DNA from 3 places in the Sporosarcina sp. So3-204 genome. Region 2 is predicted to be linked to each of the others. Evidence: a T-box and tRNA genes for the amino acid it is inferred to sense, from the RefSeq annotation. Region 2 holds a T-box; the other regions hold tRNA genes.

Region 1 (9,775 bases), 760 kb from region 2:
AATCGACGTTTTGCGTTCAGTTTTGAAGGTTCAATAAATTTATATAATATACTTTTATATAAATGATTTAATTGAATTTTTCTCTTAAAGTTCCCGAAAGGGGGCCTATAGCTCAGCTGGTTAGAGCGCACGCCTGATAAGCGTGAGGTCGATGGTTCGAGTCCATTTAGGCCCACCATTAAAGTTTAGGGGCCTTAGCTCAGCTGGGAGAGCGCCTGCCTTGCACGCAGGAGGTCAGCGGTTCGATCCCGCTAGGCTCCACCAAATTAATTTTATTGGATTTTTTTGTTCTTTGAAAACTGGATAAAACAATAATTGAAACAAATCAAGAATCAACCAAGATAAACAAATCTTCGTTTATCTATGATAAACATGTTTTTGTTAATTTTAAAGAACGACCTTTTTACGAAACGTTGATTTTTACATCGCTGTAAAATCACGTTTATTTAAAAGATAAGAATTAGCGACGCAATGCGACGTTAAGACCTATTTTTTGGTTAAGTTAGAAAGGGCGCACGGTGGATGCCTTGGCACTAGGAGTCTATGAAGGACGGCACTAACACCGATATGCTTCGGGGAGCTGTAAGTGAGCTTTGATCCGAAGATTTCCGAATGGGGAAACCCACTGCTCGTAATGGAGTAGTACGTTTACGTGAATACATAGCGTAATCGAGACAAACCCGGAGAACTGAAACATCTAAGTACCCGGAGGAAGAGAAAGAAAAATCGATTCCCTGAGTAGCGGCGAGCGAAAAGGGAACAGCCCAAACCAGGAAGCTTGCTTTCTGGGGTTGTAGGACATGCTATACGGAGTTACAAAGGAATGGATTAGGCGAAGCGACCTGGAAAGGTCCGCCGTAGCGGGTAATAGCCCCGTAGTCGAAAGTTCATTCTCTCCAGCATGTATCCTGAGTACGGCGGAACACGTGAAATTCCGTCGGAATCCGGGAGGACCATCTCCCAAGGCTAAATACTTCCTAGTGACCGATAGTGAACCAGTACCGTGAGGGAAAGGTGAAAAGCACCCCGGAAGGGGAGTGAAATAGATCCTGAAACCGTGTGCCTACAAGTAGTCAGAGCCCTTGTTGACTTTCCTTCGGGAGAGTCACGGGTGATGGCGTGCCTTTTGTAGAATGAACCGGCGAGTTACTGATTTCATGCAAGGTTAAGCAGAGAATGCGGAGCCGCAGCGAAAGCGAGTCTTAATAGGGCGAATTAGTATGAGGTCGTAGACCCGAAACCAGGTGATCTACCCATGTCCAGGGTGAAGGTAAGGTAATACTTACTGGAGGCCCGAACCCACGTATGTTGAAAAATGCGGGGATGAGGTGTGGGTAGCGGTGAAATTCCAATCGAACCTGGAGATAGCTGGTTCTCTCCGAAATAGCTTTAGGGCTAGCCTCAAACTTTAGAATCTCGGAGGTAGAGCACTGTTTGGACTAGGGGCCCATCCCGGGTTACCGAATTCAGACAAACTCCGAATGCCGATGATTTATGTTTGGGAGTCAGACTGTGGGTGATAAGATTCATAGTCGAGAGGGAAACAACCCAGACCACCAGTTAAGGTCCCAAAGTCTCTGTTAAGTGGAAAAGGATGTGGCGTTGCCCAGACAACCAGGATGTTGGCTTAGAAGCAGCCATCATTTAAAGAGTGCGTAATAGCTCACTGGTCGAGTGGCGCTGCGCCGAAAATGTACCGGGGCTAAACAGAGCACCGAAACTGTGGACTTACATCTTAGATGTGAGTGGTAGGAGAGCGTTCTAGGGGCGTCGAAGTTAGACCGTAAGGACTAGTGGAGCGCCTAGAAGTGAGAATGCCGGTATGAGTAGCGAAAGAAGGGTGAGAATCCCTTCCACCGAATGCCCAAGGTTTCCTGAGGAAGGCTCGTCCGCTCAGGGTTAGTCGGGACCTAAGTTGAGGCCGAAAGGCGTAGACGATGGATAACAGGTTGATATTCCTGTACCACCTCCCCGCCGTTTGAGTAATGGGGGGACGCAGTAGGATAGGGTGAGCGCGCTGTTGGTTATGCGCGTCTAAGCAGTGAGGTGTGAAATGAGGCAAATCCCATTTCTATAACATTGAGCTGTGATGGCGAGGGGAATTATTCCCTGGAGTCCCTGATTTCACACTGCCAAGAAAAGCCTCTAACGAGGCGGGAGGTGCCCGTACCGCAAACCGACACAGGTAGGCGAGGAGAGAATCCTAAGGTGATCGAGAGAACTCTCGTTAAGGAACTCGGCAAAATGACCCCGTAACTTCGGGAGAAGGGGTGCTCTGGTAGGGTGTTAAAGCCCGAGAGAGCCGCAGTGAATAGGCCCAGGCGACTGTTTAGCAAAAACACAGGTCTCTGCAAAACCGCAAGGTGATGTATAGGGGCTGACGCCTGCCCGGTGCTGGAAGGTTAAGGGAAGAGGTTAGCGCAAGCGAAGCTTTGAACCGAAGCCCCAGTAAACGGCGGCCGTAACTATAACGGTCCTAAGGTAGCGAAATTCCTTGTCGGGTAAGTTCCGACCCGCACGAAAGGCGTAACGATCTGGGCACTGTCTCAACGAGAGACTCGGTGAAATTATAGTACCTGTGAAGATGCAGGTTACCCGCGACAGGACGGAAAGACCCCGTGGAGCTTTACTGTAACCTGATATTGAATTCTGATGCAATCTGTACAGGATAGGTAGGAGCCTTAGAATCCGGAGCGCTAGCTTCGGAGGAGGCGTTGGTGGGATACTACCCTGATTGTATTGGACTTCTAACCCATGCCCCTTATCGGGGCAGGAGACAGTGTCAGGTGGACAGTTTGACTGGGGCGGTCGCCTCCTAAAGAGTAACGGAGGCGCCCAAAGGTTCCCTCAGAATGGTTGGACATCATTCGCAGAGTGCAAAGGCATAAGGGAGCTTAACTGCGAGACCTACAAGTCGAGCAGGGTCGAAAGACGGGCTTAGTGATCCGGTGGTTCCGCATGGAAGGGCCATCGCTCAACGGATAAAAGCTACCCCGGGGATAACAGGCTTATCTCCCCCAAGAGTCCACATCGACGGGGAGGTTTGGCACCTCGATGTCGGCTCATCGCATCCTGGGGCTGTAGTCGGTCCCAAGGGTTGGGCTGTTCGCCCATTAAAGCGGTACGCGAGCTGGGTTCAGAACGTCGTGAGACAGTTCGGTCCCTATCCGTCGCGGGCGCAGGAAATTTGAGAGGAGCTGTCCTTAGTACGAGAGGACCGGGATGGACACACCGCTGGTGTACCAGTTGTCTTGCCAAAGGCATAGCTGGGTAGCTACGTGTGGACGGGATAAATGCTGAAAGCATCTAAGCATGAAGCCCCCCTCGAGATGAGATTTCCCATTACGCAAGTAAGTAAGATCCCTCAGAGATGATGAGGTTGATAGGTCCGGGGTGTAAGTACGGCGACGTATGTAGCTGACGGATACTAATTGATCGAGGACTTAACCAAATAACGTAAGAAGTAAGTGGGCTGATTCCCCTGATTTGTGAAGATTATCTGTTTTATTCAGTTTTGAGTGAATAAAAAATATTTATATTTTAATTTCGCTTGACATTTATTGTAAGTTTGTTATAATTAATCATGTTGTGTGTAAAACAGTTCAGTGGCGATAGCGAAGAGGTCACACCCGTTCCCATCTCGAACACGGTAGTTAAGCTCTTCAGCGCCGATGGTAGTTGGGGGTTTCCCCCTGCAAGAGTAGGACGTTGCTGGTCTGTTTTAAACAAATTTAATTTAATTATACAGTTTGTTATATACTATTCCGCAGTAGCTCAGTGGTAGAGCTATCGGCTGTTAACCGATCGGTCGTAGGTTCGAATCCTACCTGCGGAGCCATATTGGAGAGCTGTCCGAGTGGCCGAAGGAGCACGATTGGAAATCGTGTAGGCGGTTTACGCTGTCTCAAGGGTTCAAATCCCTTGCTCTCCGCCAAAGTCGTATCAGTTTATTATTAATTAAGGCCCCTTGGTCAAGCGGTTAAGACACCGCCCTTTCACGGCGGTATCACGGGTTCGAATCCCGTAGGGGTCATTAAGGCTTTATCAACGCGTAATCTGCGTTGAAAATAGCCTACCTTGAAGCACTAATCAAAACTAAGTTTTGTTAGTTGAGGCAGTTTTCGAGGCAATAATCGAAAATGTACTTGCCGGAAAACTTCACAAAGAAAAACATTCAAAAGGTATCTTTTGAAATGGATTTCAAATAACACCCAGGAGGATTAGCTCAGCTGGGAGAGCACCTGCCTTACAAGCAGGGGGTCGGCGGTTCGAGCCCGTCATCCTCCACCATTTTAATTAGTATTAGTTTTATTATTATCGCGGGGTGGAGCAGTGGTAGCTCGTCGGGCTCATAATCCGAAGGTCACAGGTTCAAATCCTGTCCCCGCAACCAAATAGGTCCCGTAGTGTAGCGGTTAACATGCCTGCCTGTCACGCAGGAGATCGCGGGTTCGATTCCCGTCGGGACCGCCATTTTTTTAAATAATAATATGTGGCTCAGTAGCTCAGTCGGTAGAGCAAAGGACTGAAAATCCTTGTGTCGGCGGTTCGAATCCGTCCTGAGCCACCATTTAAATACAATAAAATAAGTAGCCGGAGTAGCTCAACTGGTAGAGCAACTGACTTGTAATCAGTAGGTTGAGGGTTCAAGTCCTTTCTCCGGCACCATTTCTTATAGTATAAGCTACGCAGTAATGTGAAGCTTATCGCAGCTCTTTATAAAATTGAGAGAAGCACGAGTAGAATAATAAAGCTGACGCAGTATTATGAAGCTTATTGCAATTATAATATGGTGGGGTAGCGAAGTGGCTAAACGCGGCGGACTGTAAATCCGCTCCCTACGGGTTCGGCAGTTCGAATCTGCCCCCCACCACCAACTTTTCAAAAAACTGTTGGATAAAGTGAGAGCTTTTAAGAATTAATTTTATGTATATTATTATTAATGCTTTAATATAATATTTATATTACAGGGGTATAGTTCAATGGTAGAATAAAGGTCTCCAACACCTTCGATGTGGGTTCGAATCCTACTACCCCTGCCATTTTTATGTTTTATTATGGCGGTTGTGGCGAAGTGGTTAACGCATCGGATTGTGATTCCGACACTCGGGGGTTCAATTCCCCTCATCCGCCCCATTTAAATTAAATACTTATATTATGGCGGTTGTGGCGAAGTGGTTAACGCATCGGATTGTGATTCCGACATTCGGGGGTTCAATTCCCCTCATCCGCCCCATTAGATTTTTGGGGTATAGCCAAGCGGTAAGGCAACGGACTTTGACTCCGTTACTCGTTGGTTCGAATCCAGCTACCCCAGTAAAGTTCGCGGAAGTAGTTCAGTGGTAGAATACGACCTTGCCAAGGTCGGGGTCGCGGGTTCGAATCCCGTCTTCCGCTCCATTTAAATTATGGCGGCATAGCCAAGCGGTAAGGCATGGGTCTGCAACACCTTTACCACCGGTTCGATTCCGGTTGCCGCCTCCATATTGAACTTATTTATAAAACTAAATATATATTGTTAAGCCCGAGTGGTGGAATGGCAGACACGTCGCACTCAAAATGCGATGCCGCGAGGCGTGCCGGTTCAAGTCCGGCCTCGGGTATAGCCTGGTCTTTTCTAGTCAAGTTGAGAAAGGCCTATAGCATCTACAAACGTTGATAACACAGCGTTTGTAGATGCTTTTTATTTTGGCTGAATACGATAGGTTTTGAAGACTTTATGCACAAATTCTGCACAAGGATTACATAAACATGTTCTCAAAGATCGAAATTGTTTCTTCTTTATCTTTTTCTCTCATCTCATCTAAGGTTTGCGAATAGGTCTTCCAAGTTGTCTCTACATCCTTATGTCCAAGTCATTCGCACATAGTTCATAGAAACCTTTTGATTGGATTCACCACAATATAGAAGCACACTTGCATGTGTGTGACGTAAGCCGTGCACATTGGGTATTACTTATGATATCCTGGTAGTAGAACAATGGTGTTGATTAGGCACTGTGAAAACTTGATAATCTATCTGGACTTCGATTGCTAGTCGTTGGCAAGCAACATGAAAACCTAATCAGAGTATTTAGGAAGAAGAGTGTGAGTAGTAATACTTACCGCTCTTCTTTTTCATTTTTAAAAAAGTTGATTAATGATGATGAATAAATCAGTGTTATTTGAAGAACAAAAAAAATTCCTATTCGGAGCTTAATATAGTGTTGCATGAGCATCTCACGAAATGTGTTGAACTCCTTTCATTTAAAGTAGTTGTACACTAATACCTTCAGAATTTTAATAATGGTATAATTAAAATACAGAAATAAGGGTGGTGGTGTACATGAGCCACTTAATAGAAAAGATGACATATGAATATTTAGAGGATTTTTTGGTTCGTTTAGCACATCATTCAAGTGCAATTGAGGGTAATACAATTACGTTACCAGAAACAGTGACAATCATACTAAATGACACGCTTCCAAATAACGCAAACATAACTAGAAGAGAATTTTACGAAGTATATTCTCACCAACAAGCATTTGAGTATCTTGTGCATTCGATAGAAAATAATAAACCTTTATCAGTCTCTATCATAAAAGAGATATATGAAAAGTTAACGGATTGGTTGCAACATGATAAAGGGCAATTTAAAACTGAGGATAATTATATAAAAGGGGTAGAATTCTCAAGGGAATCACCTGAACAAGTACCACAATTAATGGATTAGTTAATTGGAAACTTGAATTATCATTTGGAAAATGTAGGAACGTTGAAGTTTATAAAAATGCTGCGAAACGTCTCAAAAATATAAAGAAAAAGCATCAATGAAATCAATTATGATTTCATTGATGCTTTTTTAAGAATGAAGCTTAGCTTACTTCACAATCGCCCCCGAATGCTTAAGGCATAACCGGCTGTTCATCTTTTACATGAATCACTTCAAAGCGTTCACAAACAAGAAGCATATCCTCCGAAAATTCAAGTTCAATCGAATTTAGTTCTTTTCTAAAGAATTCCTCATGTGCTTCCCACCAATATCGGTAAGTCCTATCTCCTTCGCCTTCCGCAATAGCAAATACCTCACTGACCTTATTCATTGGAGTTATCGTAACTTCTACAGTCTTAGTGATTGCTACGGGTTTATCGTCACTGTTTAAAATAATATTGTAAGCTTCCGTTGCTGGAAGTGGTTCATTCTCAAGTTCATAGAAAATGTGACCTGAACATGTTGCAGTTTTAATGCCGTCAACTACTAAACCTGCAAGGTAATCAGGTGAAACCCCGAATTGCCATGAACTAACAGATTGTGGTTTTTCTTGATTCCCCCAATATTCATCCCAGTATGCTTGTGTAGCTTGATTCATAATTATTACCCCCGTTAGTTTTATCTTTATCGAACTAAATGGCCCGATTTTAGTACGATCCTTATTAAATAATCAGCACCCTTATCTAGCATAAACAATTCACTATTCTCCTATGTACCTCTGGATAGTCTACACTTAGTTAGACAATAAAATTAAGGGCATGTAGAATCATACAAAAGAAGTGAGGAGATCTACTATGTCCAGCAAAAAGAAGAACTATTTCAACAGATTTTAAAAAAAAAGTCGTCGCGCTCTATTAAAATGGGAAAAGCCGACAAGCGATCACCGAGGAATATCAATTAAAGCCATCTGCATTGGATAGATGGATCAAACAATTTAAGGCGTCTGGTTCTTTCAAAGAGAAAGACAACAGAACTGCAGAAGAACAAGAAGTAATTGAACTACGTAAGCGAAATAAACAACTTGAAATGGAAGTTGATATTTTAAAGCAAGCAGCGCTGATCATGCGACGAAAATAGAGGATATTCAAAAGAATCGCCACAAATATTCGGTATCAGCAATGTGTAAAATCCTTCAAATCGCACGTAGTACCTTCTATTATGAAACTGAAATATCCGCTCAAAAAGAACAAGAAAAATTAGAAGAAGAACGCCTATTAAAAGAACATATTACGAAAGTTTTTAATAACAATCACAAAGTGTATGGCACTCGAAAAATAAAGATTGAATTAGATAAAGAGGAAGCATTATTTCCAGTCTCCAGACGTCGAATTGGACGTTTAATGAGCGCGCTAGGCCTTGAATCAAAGTATGCCGAACCATCTTATAAACCAATGGCGACAAGCTCTAATGAAGAATCTATTCGAGATGTATTAAACCGAGAATTTGAAGTGGACAAAGAAATGTCCGTGTTAGTCAGCGACTTAACGTATGTAAAAGTAGGACGCCGCTGGTATTATGTTTGTTTTTTAATTGATTTATATAATCGTGAAATTGTCGGGTGGAGCGTTGGTGCACAAAAGACGCAGCCCTAGTTCAACGTGCCTTCGATTCAGTTAACTATCCATTGGGAAGTGTGAACTTGTTTCATACAGACCGCGGTTTAGAATTTTAAAACGTTGGAATCGATGAGCTATTAAGTGATTACAAAATTACGAGATCTCTTAGCCAAAAGGGAAACCCTTATGATAATGCGGTGGCAGAAGCCACATTCAAGATTTTAAAAATTAAATTGATTAACGGCGCGAAATATCAAACGCTTGATAACTTCGATAGACCAATGGCATTACTTAAAATGAAAATGTTTTTTGCTGGAAGGTTTACTCCTTCTAATAGAGTGGATGTACAAAAGATGTTTTTTATTAATATTCATTAAAGCGGTTCAATCTTTTCTCAAATCATTTGTGGTTCTCTCCAAAATGATAGGATTAAGGATTGAATTACAGACAGAGGAAGTTGTTTCCTTCATGTATATTAATAATCTCTGTGTTATGATAGTAGGCTAAACTAAAACTTGTCGGTGCAAGGGGAAAAATAGTCTCCAAACCGCAAATTAAATATATAAAAGAGGAGGAATCATAAGGTGATTATTCATCCAATCAAAGCCTTTTCTGATAATTATATATGGTGCATTCAAGAAGAAACAGAGGCAGTTGTGGTTGATCCAGGAAAAGCAAGAGTTGTCCTTGATTACCTTGAAGAAAAGCAGCTTCGTTTGGCGGCCATACTTTTAACTCATATGCATGAAGATCATACCGGCGGGGTACGGGAGATTCTAGCCAGTCATCCGGAAAGTCTTGTTTATGGACCGGAAGAAACGAAAGACTTGGTGAATAGCGTTGTAAAGGAAGGGGACTTCTTTAACTTGTTGGGCCAAACTTTCCAAGTCTACGAATCAGGAGGCCATACGCAAGGCCATATCAGTTTTTTAATGGACAATAATCTCTTTTGCGGGGATGCCTTGTTTTCAGCTGGATGCGGTCGGGTTTTTACCGGCAATTACGAAGCTCAATATGAAACTTTGCAGAAATTTAAGCGCTTAGATAATGATATAAGTGTTTATCCCGGTCACGAGTATACCGATACTAATTTACGTTTTGCATACGACATGCATCCGGAAAATAAAAAAATTTCCAAATCATTGGAAGAAGTCCAGGAATTGCGTGCTAAAGGACAGCCAACACTTCCGACAACAATCGGCAGGGAGAAGGAAATAAACCTTTTTCTGCAAGCAGAAACATTGGAGGACTTTATCGAATTGCGTAAAGCCCGTGATGACTTCTAGAACAATTACTGGGTTGCTTTTTGCCGAATGATATATAACGAAAATTGAAAAGACAAGAATTATAAAAAAGGTACAGTACCTTCCAGGAAGAAATCGCATCAAGTGTACTTATATAGTATCTATGATAAGATAAGATCAATAAAATTATGGAGGATGATACAATGAACCAAGTGCTCGTTGAAA
Region 2 (9,775 bases):
AAACTTGGCTACCACTTACTGAAGGATTACCCTGAGGTTCTTGAAATGACGAGTATGAAAACGAAGATTTTTCGTGAAGGAACTGAGGATGCAATTAAAATGGATAACTGGAACTTTATGCTTCCAGGTTTTGTTTATGAATATGAAGGCGTTGATGGTTTAAAAACAGGAACTACAGATTTTGCCGGACACTGTTTCACTGGAACTGCAAAACGTAATGGGAAAAGGGTTATTGCCGTTGTGATGAAAGCCGTTGACGCTAAAGGTGTAGGTTCATATAAAGCGCGCTTTGATGCAACACGTGCTTTGTTCGATTATGGTTTTAATCAATTTACAGAAGTTGAATTTACTCCTGCTGGCTATACATTCAAGGGACAAGAAACTTTAAATGTAAGTAAGGGTAAAGAAAAGTCCATCGGTCTTGAAGTAAAAGATCCAATTAAAATGATGGTGAAAACGAGTGAAAAAGACTTGTATAAACCAGAACTTGTTATGGATGAATCGAAACTTAAAGATGGTGTGCTTCAAGCACCTGTTAAAAAAGATATGGTAGTTGGTCATGTGAATCTTGTACGTACAGAAGGTACTGATTATGGTTATATTAATTCGGATCAATTTGCAGCAGATGTTGTAACTACTGCTGCTATTGAAAAAGCAGGTTGGTTTTCTTTAACAATGCACGCGATTGGTGATTTCTTTGCGAGTATATGGAATGGTTCTATTGATTTTATTAAAGGGTTATTTAAATAACAAAAACACAGTAAGTCTCTATTGAGATTTACTGTGTTTTTTTATATTCCATGCTGCCATTAGGTTTTTGACTGCTCCATGAATCGAATTTCCAGTGAGCCCACCAAATCCGATTATAAACGAAGGTTCTTCTATCTTTCTTTCCGTTCTGTATTTACTTAACCCATAGATGCGGATACCAACTTCCTTTGCCAACTGAGTAAGATGCTCTTCGCTTCTATTCGTATGAACTGTGACGATGATATGCATACCAGCTTCTTCACCAGAGTATGAAATGTATGGTTTATAGTGAAGCAGTAATTCTGTTAGTATTTGAAGTTTCTTTTTGTAAATTTTTCTCATTCTGTTTAAATGACGAGAAAATTGACCGTCTTCCATAAAACGTGCAAGTATGTGTTGATCAAGTCGTGGAACAGTTGAAGAGTAGTGAATAAATGCTTCTTGATATTTTTTAAGCAATTGTGCAGGAAGTACCATATAGGCAATACGCAGTGAAGGCATTAGTGATTTTGAAAATGTACTTAAATAAATAACGCTATCACCTTTATCCATGCCTTGTAATGCGGGAATTGGCCGACCTGTGTACCTGAATTCACTGTCGTAGTCATCTTCAATAATGAAGTGCTGGGTATTTGCAGAAGCCCAGTTTAATAATGCTGTTCTGCGAGCTGCTGAAAGCACTGTACCTGTCGGGAATTGATGAGAAGGGGTAACATATGCAATTGTTGCGCCGGACAACTGGAGTGACTGTACGTCCATCCCCTCATCATCTACAGAAATAGGTATAGCTTCTCTATTATTATGGTAAAAAACATGATGCGTTAAAGGGTAACCAGGATCTTCAATTGCATATTTTGCATCGGTACCAAGAATCCGTATAACGAGTGGCATAAGTTGTTCTGTTCCAGACCCAACTATAACTTGTTCTGGGGTGCAATCTACACTACGTGAATGATACAGATAACGCGCGATTTCTTTCCGTAATTCAATATCACCATGGGGATCCCCTAATAATAATAAATCTTTTGAACTTTCATCTATCACGTCTTTAGAGTATTTTCTCCATTGTGTGAAAGGAAATGAATCTGTATCAATATGACCTGGTGAGAAGTCAATGTTAATCTTTTCGACAGCACATTCTTCGAGAGTTTCTGTGATTCCCGCAGGTCGAACATAGGCGAGTTCTTCAATGGCTTGTACGTAAAAACCTTTTCTTGGGATTGAGGAAATAAAGCCTTCAGCAGTAAGCTGGCCATAAGCAAGTTCAATCGTTGTTTGACTGACATCGAGAAATTCACCAAGTTTTCTTTTTGAGGGGAGCTTCATATCGACAGGCAATTTTCCATCTGTAATATCCAAGCGAATTTGGTCGTAAATTTGTTCATATAAAGGAGTTTCGCTATCTTTAATGAGTTCTAATAAAAGCATTTCCATTATCTTCAACTCCATCTGACCTCTTCATGTTCATTGAAACTGGTTATTTCAATGTGTTCAATCTCTATTATACTAAATAATAAGAATAGAAGGGGGATATTAACATGAGTATGAAATATGGCGGCGTCATCATGGACGTTATTAACGGTGAGCAAGCGAAAATAGCGGAGGCGGCAGGTGCAGTTGCAGTGATGGCGCTTGAGCGTGTTCCATCAGATATAAGGGCAGATGGTGGGGTTGCGCGGATGGCGGATCCACGAATTGTAGAAGAAGTGCAACGTGCAGTATCTATTCCAGTGATGGCTAAAGCACGTATTGGACATATATCAGAAGCACGTTTACTAGAAGCAATGGGTGTTGACTTTATTGATGAAAGCGAAGTGCTATCACCTGCAGATGATGAATTCCATTTACTGAAAAATACCTACAAAGTACCGTTCGTGTGTGGTGCGAGGGATCTTGGTGAGGCAGCGAGAAGAATTGGTGAAGGTGCACAAATGATTCGTACAAAAGGTGAGCCAGGAACAGGAAATATTGTCGAGGCTGTTCGCCACCTTCGTAAGGTACATGCACAAGTGAACAAGTTAATTCATATGGATGAAGCTGAAATTATGACGGAAGCACGTATTTTAGGTGCACCGTATCAAGTTTTATTGGCAATTAAAGAGGCGGGTCGTCTACCAGTCACGAATTATGCAGCAGGTGGTATAGCAACACCGACTGATGCAGCATTGATGATGGAACTTGGGGCAGATGGTGTATTTGTAGGCTCTGGTATTTTTAAATCAGATAATCCTGAAAGGTTTGCACGAGCGATTGTACAGGCAACACAAAATTACCAAGACTACGCTTTACTTGTAAAGTTATCAAAAGATTTGGGTACACCAATGAAGGGAATTGAAATGAGCACACTTTTAGCTGGAGAACGTATGGCCGATCGAAGTCAATAATGAAGTGTAAACGTCTATAATTGTGATGAAAATCATGGTTATAGGCTTTTTTAGTTTATGTATTATTTGAAGCCTTATATTCATTAAGCATACTTGTATTAGTCGGCGGCATATACAATAATAAGAAGAGAAGACGAACTATTCAGAGGGGTGTGCAATGTTTATGACGTCTATAAAAGAGAGTCGGTCTGAAATAGGGAAAAATGAAGTACTCAATGCAGATGCAGCCACGCTTGCTAAAATGATTAAAGATAAAGAAATTACTTCACTTCAAGCAACCAAAATTTATATTGAACATATTAATAAAGTAAATCCAACTTTAAATTTTTTAGTGGAAAACAGATTTCAGGAAGCATTACAAGAAGCTACTGAAGCTGATCGATTAATAGCAAATAATCTTGCTGAAGGTAAATTATTGGGCGTCCCCATCAGTATGAAAGAGTCATTTCATGTAGCGGGAATGAAGACTACGGGTGGATTAATTCATCGCAAAGATTATATACAAGATGGAGATGCTAGCGTTGTTCAGAAGTTAAAAGATGAGGGCGCTATTATTATTGGAAAAACGAATACGCCAGCACTTTGTTTTTGTCAGGAGACGGATAATAACTTATATGGACGGACAAATAATCCTTGGAATTTAACAAGAACTGCAGGTGGATCTAGTGGTGGGGAAGCTGTAAGTATTGCGGTAGGCGGTGCTGCAGCTGGCATAGGTTCTGATATCGGCGGATCGATTCGCATACCAAGTCATTTTAATGGCGTTATTGGCTTTAAATCTGGCAATGCTCAAGTTTCATCAGAAGGTAGTTTTCCCGAAGAAGACCATTGGTTACAGCAGCGAATGCTAGGCATAGGACCAATTACAAAGTCGGTTAAAGATGCGAAGTTAATTTACAATATCATTGCTAAAGATCCGGTAGCTACTAAGAAGTTAGAGAATTTTACGGTTCATATGCTCTCGGAAACAAATTTTCCACTTTCTAATGAAACAAAGAAATTGCTTGAATCTATTGAGAATTTTGTCAGAGAACACTTTATTACAAAACAAAGTATTCCACCTTTTTTCAATGAAACAGCAACTATTTGGCAAGAAATTATGTCGATTAATGGTGCAAAGGAACATGCAAAACTTGCTTATGGGGAGAGACCTGTACGACCGATTCGTAGTTTCTTGGGTCAGAAATTTTCTGGTAAGTCAGAACTTCATCCTTATATGTCATGGGCACTAATTGGTACGTCATTATTCAAACCAAGTAAAAAACGTGTAAAAGAAATCGAAGAGTTTGTTACAAGTGGTGATAAAGTTTTAAGGGACTATTTAGAAGATAAGCTATTTATATTGCCTGTTTATCATACGGCTGCACAGCGACATGGACGTGTATATAAAGAGATATTCTCTATTAAGAAGACATACCAAACTTATTTACCTTTTATCGCTTATGCCAATGTGTGGGGGTTGCCCGCATTGACAATACCTGTGGGAACGGATGATGCTGGAATGCCAATTGGTGTGCAATTAATTAGTAAAAGCGGGAATGAAGATGCACTACTCCAACTTGGAGAAAAAATTGAAGAAGCGTTTAGAGGTTATTTACGTTGTGATTTTTAGTTTGGCATTCAAGGCTTCACACGGATCTATATATACAAAACCCTTTATATATAGATTAAGTTTATCCAATAACTTCAAATTAGGAAGTTATTTAGATTAATTGGTTATAGTTGCTGCTGCGAACGCTTACTTGCTAATAAAATTGTTTTATAGTAAAGTGAAAGTAATTATAATTTAAAATTCGAGACGAAGATGGGAAGCAGTAGCAAGTATGTATTTTCAAAGAGAACTGGCGGTTGGTGTAAGTCAGTAAATACATTTGTGAATCCGTCCCTGAGTAGCTGGGTTGAAAAAAGAGTAGACCTGTGCCGGTATTTGAGCCGTTATTTCAATGAAGAGGATCTGGATTTCTATTCCGGTCAATCAGGGTGGCAACGCGGGTAGCTCTCGTCCCTTTTTTAGGGGGTGTAGGCTATTTTTTTTGTCTGAATTTAAAGGAGGAATTATCGATGCTTGATATAAGAAATGTTCGTGCTAATTTTGAGGAAATTAAAGGAAAGCTTGCAAAACGCGGTGAAGACTTATCGGAGTTTGATAAATTCAGTGGCCTTGATGAAAAAAGAAGAGAGCTTCTTGCAAAAACAGAAGTTTTAAAAGCAGAGCGTAATAAAGTTTCTGGAGAAGTAGCACAATTGAAACGCAATAAAGAAAATGCGGACAACCTCATTTTACGCATGCGTGAAGTAGGCGATGAGATTAAACAATTGGACGATGAGCTTCGTGAAGTTGAAGAAGGTCTAAATTACGTTATGATGCGCGTCCCTAATATTCCGCATGATAGTGTTCCATTTGGTGATAGTGAAGATGACAATATTGAAGTCCGATCTTGGGGTGAAAAGAGAGCATTTGATTTCGAAGCTAAGCCGCATTGGGATTTAGGAACTGATCTCAATATTCTAGATTTTGAAAGAGCAGCAAAAGTAACGGGAAGCCGTTTCGTCTTTTACCGTGGACTTGGTGCACGTTTAGAGCGCGCGTTGATCAACTTTATGATGGATTTGCATTCAGACGAGCACGGTTATGAGGAAATTTTACCTCCCTATATTGTAAACCGTGAAAGTTTGAAAGGGACAGGCCAACTTCCAAAGTTTGAGGAAGACTTGTTTCATATAGAAGAAGAAGATTTCTTTTTAATTCCAACGTCAGAGGTGCCTGTGACAAACTTCCACCGTGATGAAATTTTAGAGGCTTCACAGTTGCCAATCGCATTCTCAGCTTATAGTGCAAATTTCCGTTCTGAAGCAGGTTCTGCTGGACGTGATACGCGCGGATTAATTCGCCAGCATCAGTTTAATAAAGTTGAGCTTGTGCGTATGGTTAAGCCAGAAGATTCTTACGCGGAGCTTGAAAAGTTAACAGGTCACGCTGAAAAAGTATTGCAGCTGTTGAACTTGCCATATCGTGTACTAAGCATGTGTACGGCAGACTTAGGATTTACGGCAGCGAAGAAATACGATATTGAAGTGTGGATTCCTACACAAAGCATGTATCGTGAAATTTCTTCTTGTTCAAATTTTGAGGACTTCCAAGCGAGACGTGCTCATATTCGTTATCGTAAAGAAGCCGGTGCAAAACCTGAATTTGTTCATACGTTGAACGGTAGCGGACTAGCAATCGGTCGTACAGTTGCAGCAATTCTAGAAAATTACCAGCAAGAAGATGGTTCAGTCATCATACCGGAAGTACTGCGTCCGTATATGGGTGGAAAAGAAAGAATTACAGTAAATAATTAAATTCTAATCAAAAAAACTCAGCTTCCGTATGATGGATGCTGAGTTTTTTTTTTTATTTGGTGGGTTGGAAGTCCCGATTTGCCGATATAAGTGTGATGAACGTCGATATAAGTTAAAAAGGTGCTGATATATGTATGGTTTGCGCTGATATAATGCACAAACTGTCCGATATCCTACGGTTTGGTGCTGATATATTATTCCTCGTCGCTAGTAGCCGCTTTTTTCAACAACTTTTTCCGCGCGCGGATACCTTTGAAAAATGAAGTAAGGATTTCTCCGCATTCGTCAGCAAGTACTCCTTCTGTAACTTCACATTCATGATTGAAACGAGAGTCATTGAGTAATTCATAAAAGGAATGAACACAACCACCTTTAGGATCTCTTGCTCCGTAAACAACGCGTGGAATACGTGATTGTAAAATCGCGCCTGCACACATCGGACAGGGTTCGAGTGTAACGTAAAGTGTTGTTTCTTCTAGACGCCAACTACCGACCGCACGGCAAGCATCTTGGATTGCAGATAGTTCTGCGTGAGTCGTTGCAAGTTGTGTTGTTTCCCGTAAATTATGTGCTCGAGCAATGACTTTTTCGTTATGAACGATGATTGCGCCGATAGGTACTTCACCAATTAATTGTGCTTTTTTTGCTTCTTCAAGTGCCAATAGCATAAATTTTCCATCAATTTTTAATAAATCCATATTCATCGCTCCTTATTGAATAGTGTAGCACGGTTCGTACTGTCTAGTCTCCAGGAGCCAGTTCCTCGAGTCGCTTCAATTTTGTTGATAAAGGGAAAATCACCTTTATCTACAAACTCTCCAGCGCTTGTCGGAACTACCGGGCTCCTTCCGCTTTTCGTACTGTCTAGTCTGCAGGAGCCAGTTCCTCGAGTCGCTTCGATTTTGTTGATAAAGGAAAGACCACCTTTATCTACAAACTCTCCAGCGCTTGTCGGAACTACCGGGCTCCTTCCGCTTTTCTATAATTGTTCCACGTGGAATAATCGCACTGTTATGGTAAAATGAATTGCAGCTGAAGATGAACTGAAGGAGAGATTTCCCATGAATAATCCGTTTATTGCAGTAGAAGGCCCAATAGGTGTAGGTAAGACCTCTTTATCTTTACAAATTGCGCAGTCACTGAATTACTACCTTGTAAAAGAAATTGTAGATGAAAATCCGTTCTTATCAAAATTTTACGAGGATATAGAAGCTTGGAGCTTTCAAACGGAAATGTTTTTCCTCTGTAATCGATATAAGCAACAAACAGACTTAAAGTATGAACTTCAAAATGGTAAGAAAACAGTTGTTGCAGATTATCATATATTTAAAAATCTCATTTTCGCAAAGCGAACGTTAGAGGATGCTGAATATAGAAAATACGAAGAAATATATAAGATATTGACGAAGGATTTGCCGTTTCCGAATATCGTCATCTATTTGTATGCAAGCCAAGAAACACTTTTAAAACGAATTGCTATGCGCGGGCGTGAGTTTGAAAAAGAGATGGATCCTGCCTATTTACTTCAATTAGCAACAGATTATGAAAAGTTTATCAATCAATTTGAGCAGGAACACCCCGAAATTCCAGTATTGCGTATAAACGGGGATAACTTTGATTTTATTCGAAATAAAAATGACTTACAGATTATTTTAGATGAATTGGTGCAAACGATTAAAAAGGAGGTTGTTAAATGAATTTACGTGAGAAGTATGGGATTCCTAGTAATGCTGTCATTACTGTAGCGGGAACAGTAGGGGTTGGAAAATCAACTATGACTAATGCGCTTGCAAATGCTTTGCAATTTAAAACATCTCTTGAAAAAGTGGATGAAAATCCTTATCTCGACCTTTTTTATGAAGATTTTAAAAAGTGGAGTTTCCATTTACAGATTTACTTTTTAGCAGAGCGTTTTAAAGAGCAAAAGCGCATCTTTGAATCAGGCGGTGGATTTGTACAAGATCGTTCAATTTATGAGGATACAGGGATATTTGCTAAAATGCACAAAGACGAGGGCACAATGGCGGCAATCGATTATGATACATATACGAATTTGTTTGAAGCGATGGTTATGACGCCCTTCTTTCCGAAGCCAGATGTGCTCGTTTACTTAGATGGTCCACTCGATGCAATTGTATCTCGCGTTGAAGAGAGAGGACGCGAGATGGAACAGCAGACACCAGTTACTTATTGGGAAGAGTTGTATCGTCGTTATGAGGAGTGGATTGCTTCATTTAATGTTTGTCCAGTACTTAGGTTAACGATTACTGATTATGATTTACTGGAAAACCCTCATGAAGTTGAAGTAATTATTAAACAAATAGGTGATTACTTTATAACACGATAAACCAACACCATGAATAGGATAGATTGTATGCACTTCCGGATATTAGGAGTGGAAAACAATTGAATCTATTTGGTGAGGATCTTTTTTATGATCCACTACAGCTACATTATTATCAACAACCTTCGAATAGTATTAGTAAGCAGGAGCTTGTGTTAATGAATCAAATGCGGAATCTCTGGCAACAGCATATTGCGTGGACGCGAACGACTATTAATAGTCTCATCTTTCATCTACCAGATACAGATGTTGTTGTTGAGCGTCTTGTGAAAACTGGGACGGATATCGGTGATTCACTCTTACCTTTTTACGGTGAGCTTGTGGCGCACACGTACAGTCAGTTGATGAAAGAACATATAGAGCTTGCAGGGGATTTGGTTAAAGCGATGATTGCGGGTAATCATAAAGAGTCCGTTGAAATTGAAAAGCATTGGTATCGAAATGGTGATGAAATTTCGCTGTTTATAAGTAGAATTAATCCATTTATCGACAGAGACGAAATTAGAGAGATGTTTTATGCGCATTTGAGGCTTATAAAGTCAGAAATTATTTACATCATGGATCATGACTTTAAAGCTGGCGTGACAGTATTTGATAAAATGATAGAACAAGGATTGGAAATGGCGGATATGCTATCAAGTACAATTCGACAGCAATTTGATATAAAATAAATATGATAAGTTCTTTTTACTATTGGTTGTCGTTTTGTAATAATCCACTACCAAATACAATTAAGTCAAAAATAATTCGTTTAGTTGAGCGATACAAAACTCAAAATCACACAACCTTTAGCAGGTTTTTAAACCCATTTATAGTGAGTAATTTGCATCTCATTTAGGTACTGCGCCCCGAAAGTTAGAGCTGAAAATCTAACTCTTGGGGTGTTTTTATATTGCTTTCTACCAAAATCACCGAAATTATTGTTTTGCTGAGTAGAATTGACGAGAGTAAA
Region 3 (9,775 bases), 1.0 Mb from region 2:
GGTAAGATAAATTCCCTTTATATATAGAGAGAAAACAAGTGAAATTCCCTGTAGAATAAAAGTCGACCAAAACCATCATTCAGGAGGAAATTCACTTGTCGTGTTCTAATAGTATTAAATCTTTGCTTGATATTCAAGACCCAAATGTTATTTTTGATGAAGATTGTGTAAAAGAATGAACCTATAAAGGCAAACGGTGTAAATATATTTCCGGAAAATTAACCTATACTCCCACACATTGTGTGAAATGCGGTGTAAAAAACACCGACTTTACAATCTATAAAAACGGGACACAATTATCAAGAATTACCTTACCCATTACGGGTATAAATCCAACCTACCTACTTCTACAGAAACAACGTTTCATGTGCCAAGCCTGTCAAAGTAGTTTTACCGCTAAAACACCGATTGTTCAACGGAATTGTTTTATTTCACAAAATGTAAAAGTACAAGTCATATTAAAGTCTGCCGAAGCACAGTCGCTTACGTCTATCGCGAGGGATTGTTCAGTATCACCCGCAACCGTTCAACGGCAAATTAATCAAGCCGCAAAACAAATTATCCCACACTACAAGGCCCTACCTAAGCACCTTTCTTTTGATGAGTTCAAATACGCAAAAGGTGAAATGGCCTTCGAATATATAAATGCGGAATCAGGCGACATATTGGATATCCTAGATAGACGAGATAATCTTACGATTAAGAATCACTTTATTGTGAACTACAGTTTGACTGACCGTCAACATGTGGAAACCGTAACAATTGATATGAATGCGGGTTATGTAAGTGTGATTAAAGAATTATTTCCACGGGCGAAAATTATCATTGACCGATTCCATCTTGTTCAACTAATTAATTGCTCTATGAATAAATGTCGTATTCAGGTCATGAATCAGTTAAGAACGTCTAATGGGGATGATATGAAGAAATACCGTCGCCTTAAGCGTTATTGGAAACTATTATTAAAAAAACGTACAGAACTATCCAGCGTAGAATATAAGTATTATCCATTGTTTGGCCAACGTACAGGGCAAAGTATTGTAGATGAGATGTTAAATTATGATCCTGTACTAAAAGCGAACTATGAACTTTATCAAGAATTAATGGAATCCATGTCAAATAAGGACTTCGAAGCACTATTGTCCTGTTTAACAAATGCGGTTCCATCTGCAATTTCAAATTATATGAGAACAAGTTTAAAAACGTTGAGAAAACATCTTCCATTTATAGAAAACAGTTTTATTTACCCCTACAATAACGGAAGAATTGAAGGGAACAACAATAAAATCAAGGTATTGAATCGTGTCGCCTATGGATATAGAAACTTCCAGAACTATAGAAAACGGATTCTGTTACACTTCAAGTTAAAACCATCGGTTAAACAGCAGGAACAAGGAAAATCCCATTTTGACGCTGCGTAACATTTATGAGAATTTAATAGGCTTGAAAGTCTTTTGTCTATTTTTATGTAATTCACAAGTGCAATACTAGTTGTTTGTAGTGCAAGATGGCGACTCCAGCGGGAACAGCGCGAGCTGAAGACCCCACAGGAGCTTGCTTTGCACTGGACCCTTAAAATTGGACGCTATTTTTCTAAGCAGCTGATTCGAATATCATCCGATAGCCCGCTGGGCTTTTCCGATTCAATCTGGACTTGATTCTCAAATGATTATAGTAGTGGATATACTCCTCTAGTTCGTGTTTAAAGTGTTCAAGATTATCAAATTCCTGCAGGAACAGGAATTCATATTTAAGAATTCCAAAAAAGTTCTCGATGACGGCGTTGTCGTAACAGTTGCCTTTTCGAGACATGCTCTGTGTGATGTTGTTTTCCTTTAGTAGCTGACAATACTGCGGCATTCGATAATGCCAGCCTTGATCGGAATGGATCAAGAGCTTATCGTCTTCTTTTACGTATTCAAGTGACTGCTTCAACATTGTTTCCACCAAATCAAACGTAGGCCTCGATTGAAGCGTATAGGTAATGATTTCACCATTGAACAGGTCTAAAACAGGTGAGAGATATAATTTTTGTCCAAATAATTTAAATTCCGTAACGTCTGTCACCCATTTTTCGTTGGGTTTTCCTGCTTTGAAATTACGGTTCAAGACATTTGGAGCTGCTTTCCCAAATGCACCTTTATAGGATTTGTACTTCTTCATTCGGACAATACATTGAAGCCCCAGTTCTCGCATAATCCGAAGTACTTTCTTTTTGTTTATCGTGTGTCCTTTTTCGATCAGGACGTCGGTGATCCGGCGATACCCAAGGCGCCCTTTGTGTCGCTGGTAGATGAAGTTGATCCTTCTCTTCCACTTGCGATCGGGATCTGGCTGCTTGAAACTATTAATGATGTAGTAGTAGGTGCTTCTTACCATACCGGCTATCTTGACCATCTTGTTTACTGGGAATTCATGCCTTAGTTCAAATATTACTTTCGCTTTAATCTTTTTAGTGATTTTTCTTCCTGAACTAAGGCTTCCAGCTTTTTTAGATAGGCATTTTCCATACGAAGATATTCAAGTTCTTTTTTCATGGCGTCCTTTGACTGGTCGCCAAGATCTTTGGAAGTGGTTTTCTTTTGATTGCGAGATTTCATTGTAGAAGGCCCCTTTTCTTTCGTTTTAAAGGCACCTTCTCCAGCTGTCTCCCACTTTTTCTTCCACCTGCGGACCATACTAGGATCCGGGATATGGAAAATAGCCGATGCCTCTCGAACAGAGTAATCCGTGTCATTGATAAATTGAATTACTCTAAGTTTAAAGGCTTTTGGATAGTTTGTATAGGGAAAGTCAAACGCATTATCACCATGATGTCGAAACAGAAGCACCCAGTAACGAATTACAGAGTTGTCGACGCCAACCTGTCCTGCAAGATCTCGGTAACTAATATCTTCATGTTCGTAACGTTTGGCGACTAGAAGTTTAAATTCTTTAGTATACTTGGACACTTTTTTAGACCTCCTAATATTAGATGACGTGTCCAATATTAGGGGTGCAGCTCAGCTTTTCGCGACGAGGAGGCTGAAGCCGTGCCCGCGGAAAGCGTCCATCTGGAACGGAAAACAACGGGATACATGGAAGACTATATGAAAAAGGACTATCCTAAAAAATCAGCTTTACTGACTTCTTGGATAGCCCTACAATAACTAAGTTATGGTTGGCTATTATTCTTCACCAACTTCATTTGACAAAGAACCAAGAAATTTTGCATAAATTTTAAAATAGAAAAAACTGTTTTATTTACTGAGTATAATTCAGTAAATAAAACAGTTTTCATTTTTGTTCTAGTTCTTGTATTAATCCGTTACCTATATTACTTTCAAAGTCTGAATTCCGGCAGAGCATTTTCGATTAGTACCTCGAAAATTGCCTTAGTTTCAAAACTTCGTTTTGATAAGTAATTCAAGGTAGACTTTTCAACACAAGTTCTTGTTGAAAAGTCTCTAATGACCCCTACGGGATTCGAACCCGTGATACCGCCGTGAAAGGGCGGTGTCTTAACCGCTTGACCAAGGGGCCAATTTATATGGCGGAGAAGGAGGGATTCGAACCCTCGCACCGCTTACGCGATCTATACCCTTAGCAGGGGCACCTCTTGAGCCGCTTGAGTACTTCCCCATATAAATGGCTCCGCAGGTAGGATTCGAACCTACGACCGATCGGTTAACAGCCGATAGCTCTACCACTGAGCTACTGCGGAATGGTGGGCCTAAATGGACTCGAACCATCGACCTCACGCTTATCAGGCGTGCGCTCTAACCAGCTGAGCTATAGGCCCTAAATTTTGGAGCGGGTGAAGGGAATCGAACCCTCATTATCAGCTTGGAAGGCTGGAGTTTTGCCATTAAACTACACCCGCATAAATACTATGGCTCAGGACGGATTCGAACCGCCGACACAAGGATTTTCAGTCCTTTGCTCTACCGACTGAGCTACTGAGCCAAGTTTATGTAATAAAAATAATATGGCGGTCCCGACGGGAATCGAACCCGCGATCTCCTGCGTGACAGGCAGGCATGTTAACCGCTACACCACGGGACCATTTTGGTTGCGGGGACAGGATTTGAACCTGTGACCTTCGGGTTATGAGCCCGACGAGCTACCACTGCTCCACCCCGCGATAATTTTATAGAGTACAATTTAAATATATGTAGATTGAGTACTAGAAATACATAATACATTTTTAAATTGGTTGCGGGGACAGGATTTGAACCTGTGACCTTCGGATTATGAGCCCGACGAGCTACCACTGCTCCACCCCGCGATAATATCATATAAATATAATTTTTCTTTTAACCAGTAAGTGCATTTTAAAAATGGAGGAGGAAGAGGGATTCGAACCCCCGCGGGTTTTAACACCCCTGTCGGTTTTCAAGACCGATCCCTTCAGCCAGGCTTGGGTATTCCTCCATATGCATCTATAAATAATACTGGTGGACCTTGCAGGACTCGAACCTGCGACCGGACGGTTATGAGCCGTCTGCTCTAACCAACTGAGCTAAAGGTCCTTAAAGATGGCGGTGGAGGGAGTCGAACCCCCGACCTTACGGGTATGAACCGGACGCTCTAGCCAGCTGAGCTACACCGCCATTATAAAAATTAATTTAAAACAAATTTAAATTGGTGGAGCCTAGCGGGATCGAACCGCTGACCTCCTGCGTGCAAGGCAGGCGCTCTCCCAGCTGAGCTAAGGCCCCTTTGTTAAAGATCGGGAAGACAGGATTCGAACCTGCGACCCCTTGGTCCCAAACCAAGTGCTCTACCAAGCTGAGCTACTTCCCGATTATAAGACAAATAAAATTATGGTGCGCCCGGCAGAAGTCGAATCCACAACCTTCTGATCCGTAGTCAGACGCTCTATCCAATTGAGCTACGGGCGCATTATTACACGGTATAAATTTGGTGCCGAGAACCGGAATCGAACCGGTACGGTAGTTACCCACCGCAGGATTTTAAGTCCTGTGCGTCTGCCAGTTCCGCCACCCCGGCAAATAATTATATGGAGCGGAAGACGGGATTCGAACCCGCGACCCCGACCTTGGCAAGGTCGTATTCTACCACTGAACTACTTCCGCATATAAAAGTGCGGGTGAAGGGAGTCGAACCCCCACGCCCGAAGGCACTAGATCCTAAGTCTAGCGTGTCTGCCAGTTCCACCACACCCGCAAGATGCATTTACGACTCTTTCAAGTCATAAAATAGTGTGCCATGTAGGATTCGAACCTACGACCCTCTGATTAAAAGTCAGATGCTCTACCAACTGAGCTAATGGCACAAAAGTGGTGCCGGAGAAAGGACTTGAACCCTCAACCTACTGATTACAAGTCAGTTGCTCTACCAGTTGAGCTACTCCGGCTAAGTGAAAATACAATGAAGTTTATTTAAAACGGAATTCTATGTTTTAAAAAAATTGGTGGAGGATGACGGGCTCGAACCGCCGACCCCCTGCTTGTAAGGCAGGTGCTCTCCCAGCTGAGCTAATCCTCCTGGGTATAATTTAGAAATTATAAACATCTGTATCATTTTAAGAGTTATTACTATGTAATGAATATTACAAGCATGGCAACGTCCTACTCTTGCAGGGGGAAACCCCCAACTACCATCGGCGCTGAAGAGCTTAACTACCGTGTTCGAGATGAGAACGGGTGTGACCTCTTCGCTATCGCCACCATACTTATATTGTCTTTTTAAGACCTTATTCATCATACCACACTTAGCATAAATTGCAAGTACTAACTGAAAGAAAAAAATTATTCTTTCAAAACTGAATAAAACAGATAATTATTACAAATCAGGGGAATCAGCCCACTTGCTTCTTACGTTATTTGGTTAAGTCCTCGATCAATTAGTATCCGTCAGCTACATACGTCGCCGTACTTACACCCCGGACCTATCAACCTCATCATCTCTGAGGGATCTTACTTACTTGCGTAATGGGAAATCTCATCTCGAGGGGGGCTTCATGCTTAGATGCTTTCAGCATTTATCCCGTCCACACGTAGCTACCCAGCTATGCCTTTGGCAAGACAACTGGTACACCAGCGGTGTGTCCATCCCGGTCCTCTCGTACTAAGGACAGCTCCTCTCAAATTTCCTGCGCCCGCGACGGATAGGGACCGAACTGTCTCACGACGTTCTGAACCCAGCTCGCGTACCGCTTTAATGGGCGAACAGCCCAACCCTTGGGACCGACTACAGCCCCAGGATGCGATGAGCCGACATCGAGGTGCCAAACCTCCCCGTCGATGTGGACTCTTGGGGGAGATAAGCCTGTTATCCCCGGGGTAGCTTTTATCCGTTGAGCGATGGCCCTTCCATGCGGAACCACCGGATCACTAAGCCCGTCTTTCGACCCTGCTCGACTTGTAGGTCTCGCAGTTAAGCTCCCTTATGCCTTTGCACTCTGCGAATGATGTCCAACCATTCTGAGGGAACCTTTGGGCGCCTCCGTTACTCTTTAGGAGGCGACCGCCCCAGTCAAACTGTCCACCTGACACTGTCTCCTGCCCCGATAAGGGGCATGGGTTAGAAGTCCAATACAATCAGGGTAGTATCCCACCAACGCCTCCTCCGAAGCTAGCGCTCCGGATTCTAAGGCTCCTACCTATCCTGTACAGATTGCATCAGAATTCAATATCAGGTTACAGTAAAGCTCCACGGGGTCTTTCCGTCCTGTCGCGGGTAACCTGCATCTTCACAGGTACTATAATTTCACCGAGTCTCTCGTTGAGACAGTGCCCAGATCGTTACGCCTTTCGTGCGGGTCGGAACTTACCCGACAAGGAATTTCGCTACCTTAGGACCGTTATAGTTACGGCCGCCGTTTACTGGGGCTTCGGTTCAAAGCTTCGCTTGCGCTAACCTCTTCCCTTAACCTTCCAGCACCGGGCAGGCGTCAGCCCCTATACATCACCTTGCGGTTTTGCAGAGACCTGTGTTTTTGCTAAACAGTCGCCTGGGCCTATTCACTGCGGCTCTCTCGGGCTTTAACACCCTACCAGAGCACCCCTTCTCCCGAAGTTACGGGGTCATTTTGCCGAGTTCCTTAACGAGAGTTCTCTCGATCACCTTAGGATTCTCTCCTCGCCTACCTGTGTCGGTTTGCGGTACGGGCACCTCCCGCCTCGTTAGAGGCTTTTCTTGGCAGTGTGAAATCAGGGACTCCAGGGAATAATTCCCCTCGCCATCACAGCTCAATGTTATAGAAATGGGATTTGCCTCATTTCACACCTCACTGCTTAGACGCGCATAACCAACAGCGCGCTCACCCTATCCTACTGCGTCCCCCCATTACTCAAACGGCGGGGAGGTGGTACAGGAATATCAACCTGTTATCCATCGTCTACGCCTTTCGGCCTCAACTTAGGTCCCGACTAACCCTGAGCGGACGAGCCTTCCTCAGGAAACCTTGGGCATTCGGTGGAAGGGATTCTCACCCTTCTTTCGCTACTCATACCGGCATTCTCACTTCTAGGCGCTCCACTAGTCCTTACGGTCTAACTTCGACGCCCCTAGAACGCTCTCCTACCACTCACATCTAAGATGTAAGTCCACAGTTTCGGTGCTCTGTTTAGCCCCGGTACATTTTCGGCGCAGCGCCACTCGACCAGTGAGCTATTACGCACTCTTTAAATGATGGCTGCTTCTAAGCCAACATCCTGGTTGTCTGGGCAACGCCACATCCTTTTCCACTTAACAGAGACTTTGGGACCTTAACTGGTGGTCTGGGTTGTTTCCCTCTCGACTATGAATCTTATCACCCACAGTCTGACTCCCAAACATAAATCATCGGCATTCGGAGTTTGTCTGAATTCGGTAACCCGGGATGGGCCCCTAGTCCAAACAGTGCTCTACCTCCGAGATTCTAAAGTTTGAGGCTAGCCCTAAAGCTATTTCGGAGAGAACCAGCTATCTCCAGGTTCGATTGGAATTTCACCGCTACCCACACCTCATCCCCGCATTTTTCAACATACGTGGGTTCGGGCCTCCAGTAAGTATTACCTTACCTTCACCCTGGACATGGGTAGATCACCTGGTTTCGGGTCTACGACCTCATACTAATTCGCCCTATTAAGACTCGCTTTCGCTGCGGCTCCGCATTCTCTGCTTAACCTTGCATGAAATCAGTAACTCGCCGGTTCATTCTACAAAAGGCACGCCATCACCCGTGACTCTCCCGAAGGAAAGTCAACAAGGGCTCTGACTACTTGTAGGCACACGGTTTCAGGATCTATTTCACTCCCCTTCCGGGGTGCTTTTCACCTTTCCCTCACGGTACTGGTTCACTATCGGTCACTAGGAAGTATTTAGCCTTGGGAGATGGTCCTCCCGGATTCCGACGGAATTTCACGTGTTCCGCCGTACTCAGGATACATGCTGGAGAGAATGAACTTTCGACTACGGGGCTATTACCCGCTACGGCGGACCTTTCCAGGTCGCTTCGCCTAATCCATTCCTTTGTAACTCCGTATAGCATGTCCTACAACCCCAGGAAGCAAGCTTCCTGGTTTGGGCTGTTCCCTTTTCGCTCGCCGCTACTCAGGGAATCGATTTTTCTTTCTCTTCCTCCGGGTACTTAGATGTTTCAGTTCTCCGGGTTTGTCTCGATTACGCTATGTATTCACGTAAACGTACTACTCCATTACGAGCAGTGGGTTTCCCCATTCGGAAATCTTCGGATCAAAGCTCACTTACAGCTCCCCGAAGCATATCGGTGTTAGTGCCGTCCTTCATAGACTCCTAGTGCCAAGGCATCCACCGTGCGCCCTTTCTAACTTAACCAAAAAACAAGTCTTAACGTCGCATTGCGTCGCTAATTCTTATCTTTTAAATAAACGTGATTTTACAGCGATGTAAAAGCCAACGTTTCGTAAAAAGGTCGTTCTTTAAAATAAACAAAAACATGTTTATCATAGATAAACGAAGTTCTGTTTATCTTGGTTGATTCTTGATTTGTTTCAATTATTGTTTTATCCAGTTTTCAAAGAACAAGTTTTGAATTATTATTAGTAACCATAAAGTGCAAAACAAGTGTAGCTTATTTGTTAAGATATCGTATACGCTAAGCGTATTCCGGCAGTACATTTTCGATTAAACCCTCGAAAATTGCCTCAATATCAAAACGCTGTTTTGATTAGTATTTATGGACGATTAGTTAAGCAAAAAACGCTTAATTAATCTTTAATAAACCTTCAAAACTGAACGCAAAACGTCGATTTTCCGTATGCCTAGCTTTCATACACCAAAGGTGTAATCCGACTATGGACATATATCCTTAGAAAGGAGGTGATCCAGCCGCACCTTCCGATACGGCTACCTTGTTACGACTTCACCCCAATCATCTGTCCCACCTTCGGCGGCTGGCTCCCCTAAGGGTTACCTCACCGACTTCGGGTGTTACAAACTCTCGTGGTGTGACGGGCGGTGTGTACAAGACCCGGGAACGTATTCACCGTGGCATGCTGATCCACGATTACTAGCGATTCCGGCTTCATGCAGGCGAGTTGCAGCCTGCAATCCGAACTGTGAACGGTTTTATGGGATTAGCTCCCCCTCGCGGGTTGGCGACCCTCTGTACCGTCCATTGTAGCACGTGTGTAGCCCAGGTCATAAGGGGCATGATGATTTGACGTCATCCCCACCTTCCTCCGGTTTATCACCGGCAGTCACCTTAGAGTGCCCAACTTAATGATGGCAACTAAGATCAAGGGTTGCGCTCGTTGCGGGACTTAACCCAACATCTCACGACACGAGCTGACGACAACCATGCACC

Evidence for each region. The T-box of region 2 lies ahead of serS (serine--tRNA ligase). A T-box ahead of a tRNA ligase gene usually reads a tRNA of that ligase, here a tRNA-Ser.
Region 1: it encodes a tRNA-Ser, which carries the amino acid that the T-box ahead of serS (serine--tRNA ligase) is inferred to sense. The anticodon was not compared.
Region 3: it encodes a tRNA-Ser, which carries the amino acid that the T-box ahead of serS (serine--tRNA ligase) is inferred to sense. The anticodon was not compared.

The regions. Positions count from the first base shown of each region.
Region 1 is NZ_CM176485.1:3,047,298-3,057,072, reverse strand. It holds tRNA gene AC3RV6_RS15145 (tRNA-Ile) at 102-178, shown strand; tRNA gene AC3RV6_RS15140 (tRNA-Ala) at 189-264, shown strand; rRNA gene AC3RV6_RS15135 (23S ribosomal RNA) at 496-3,451, shown strand; rRNA gene rrf (5S ribosomal RNA) at 3,602-3,717, shown strand; tRNA gene AC3RV6_RS15125 (tRNA-Asn) at 3,764-3,838, shown strand; tRNA gene AC3RV6_RS15120 (tRNA-Ser) at 3,843-3,934, shown strand; tRNA gene AC3RV6_RS15115 (tRNA-Glu) at 3,962-4,033, shown strand; tRNA gene AC3RV6_RS15110 (tRNA-Val) at 4,215-4,290, shown strand; tRNA gene AC3RV6_RS15105 (tRNA-Met) at 4,319-4,393, shown strand; tRNA gene AC3RV6_RS15100 (tRNA-Asp) at 4,398-4,473, shown strand; tRNA gene AC3RV6_RS15095 (tRNA-Phe) at 4,495-4,570, shown strand; tRNA gene AC3RV6_RS15090 (tRNA-Thr) at 4,593-4,668, shown strand; tRNA gene AC3RV6_RS15085 (tRNA-Tyr) at 4,792-4,876, shown strand; tRNA gene AC3RV6_RS15080 (tRNA-Trp) at 4,969-5,042, shown strand; tRNA gene AC3RV6_RS15075 (tRNA-His) at 5,061-5,136, shown strand; tRNA gene AC3RV6_RS15070 (tRNA-His) at 5,161-5,236, shown strand; tRNA gene AC3RV6_RS15065 (tRNA-Gln) at 5,246-5,317, shown strand; tRNA gene AC3RV6_RS15060 (tRNA-Gly) at 5,326-5,400, shown strand; tRNA gene AC3RV6_RS15055 (tRNA-Cys) at 5,411-5,484, shown strand; tRNA gene AC3RV6_RS15050 (tRNA-Leu) at 5,523-5,603, shown strand; gene AC3RV6_RS15045 (Fic family protein) at 6,325-6,711, shown strand; gene AC3RV6_RS15040 (ASCH domain-containing protein) at 6,884-7,348, opposite strand; gene AC3RV6_RS15035 (hypothetical protein) at 7,663-7,827, shown strand; gene AC3RV6_RS15030 (IS3 family transposase) at 7,869-8,342, shown strand; gene gloB (hydroxyacylglutathione hydrolase) at 8,891-9,592, shown strand; gene gloA (lactoylglutathione lyase) at 9,754-9,775, shown strand, end outside.
Region 2 is NZ_CM176485.1:18,679-28,453, forward strand. It holds gene AC3RV6_RS00065 (serine hydrolase) at 1-750, shown strand, start outside; gene pdxR (MocR-like pyridoxine biosynthesis transcription factor PdxR) at 769-2,184, opposite strand; gene pdxS (pyridoxal 5'-phosphate synthase lyase subunit PdxS) at 2,289-3,134, shown strand; gene AC3RV6_RS00080 (amidase) at 3,298-4,746, shown strand; T-box leader at 4,927-5,144, shown strand; gene serS (serine--tRNA ligase) at 5,196-6,479, shown strand; gene tadA (tRNA adenosine(34) deaminase TadA) at 6,674-7,177, opposite strand; gene AC3RV6_RS00095 (deoxynucleoside kinase) at 7,541-8,176, shown strand; gene AC3RV6_RS00100 (deoxynucleoside kinase) at 8,173-8,826, shown strand; gene AC3RV6_RS00105 (acetylglutamate kinase) at 8,886-9,494, shown strand.
Region 3 is NZ_CM176485.1:2,792,635-2,802,409, forward strand. It holds gene AC3RV6_RS13680 (ISL3 family transposase) at 207-1,421, shown strand; one part of gene AC3RV6_RS13685 (IS3 family transposase) at 1,594-2,483, opposite strand; one part of gene AC3RV6_RS13685 (IS3 family transposase) at 2,483-2,951, opposite strand; tRNA gene AC3RV6_RS13690 (tRNA-Glu) at 3,451-3,522, opposite strand; tRNA gene AC3RV6_RS13695 (tRNA-Ser) at 3,531-3,621, opposite strand; tRNA gene AC3RV6_RS13700 (tRNA-Asn) at 3,629-3,703, opposite strand; tRNA gene AC3RV6_RS13705 (tRNA-Ile) at 3,705-3,781, opposite strand; tRNA gene AC3RV6_RS13710 (tRNA-Gly) at 3,789-3,862, opposite strand; tRNA gene AC3RV6_RS13715 (tRNA-Phe) at 3,873-3,945, opposite strand; tRNA gene AC3RV6_RS13720 (tRNA-Asp) at 3,969-4,044, opposite strand; tRNA gene AC3RV6_RS13725 (tRNA-Met) at 4,049-4,123, opposite strand; tRNA gene AC3RV6_RS13730 (tRNA-Met) at 4,193-4,267, opposite strand; tRNA gene AC3RV6_RS13735 (tRNA-Ser) at 4,321-4,413, opposite strand; tRNA gene AC3RV6_RS13740 (tRNA-Ile) at 4,435-4,511, opposite strand; tRNA gene AC3RV6_RS13745 (tRNA-Met) at 4,519-4,592, opposite strand; tRNA gene AC3RV6_RS13750 (tRNA-Ala) at 4,625-4,700, opposite strand; tRNA gene AC3RV6_RS13755 (tRNA-Pro) at 4,712-4,785, opposite strand; tRNA gene AC3RV6_RS13760 (tRNA-Arg) at 4,807-4,883, opposite strand; tRNA gene AC3RV6_RS13765 (tRNA-Leu) at 4,904-4,992, opposite strand; tRNA gene AC3RV6_RS13770 (tRNA-Gly) at 5,004-5,078, opposite strand; tRNA gene AC3RV6_RS13775 (tRNA-Leu) at 5,088-5,169, opposite strand; tRNA gene AC3RV6_RS13780 (tRNA-Lys) at 5,206-5,278, opposite strand; tRNA gene AC3RV6_RS13785 (tRNA-Thr) at 5,284-5,359, opposite strand; tRNA gene AC3RV6_RS13790 (tRNA-Val) at 5,415-5,490, opposite strand; rRNA gene rrf (5S ribosomal RNA) at 5,561-5,676, opposite strand; rRNA gene AC3RV6_RS13800 (23S ribosomal RNA) at 5,829-8,784, opposite strand; rRNA gene AC3RV6_RS13805 (16S ribosomal RNA) at 9,282-9,775, opposite strand, start outside.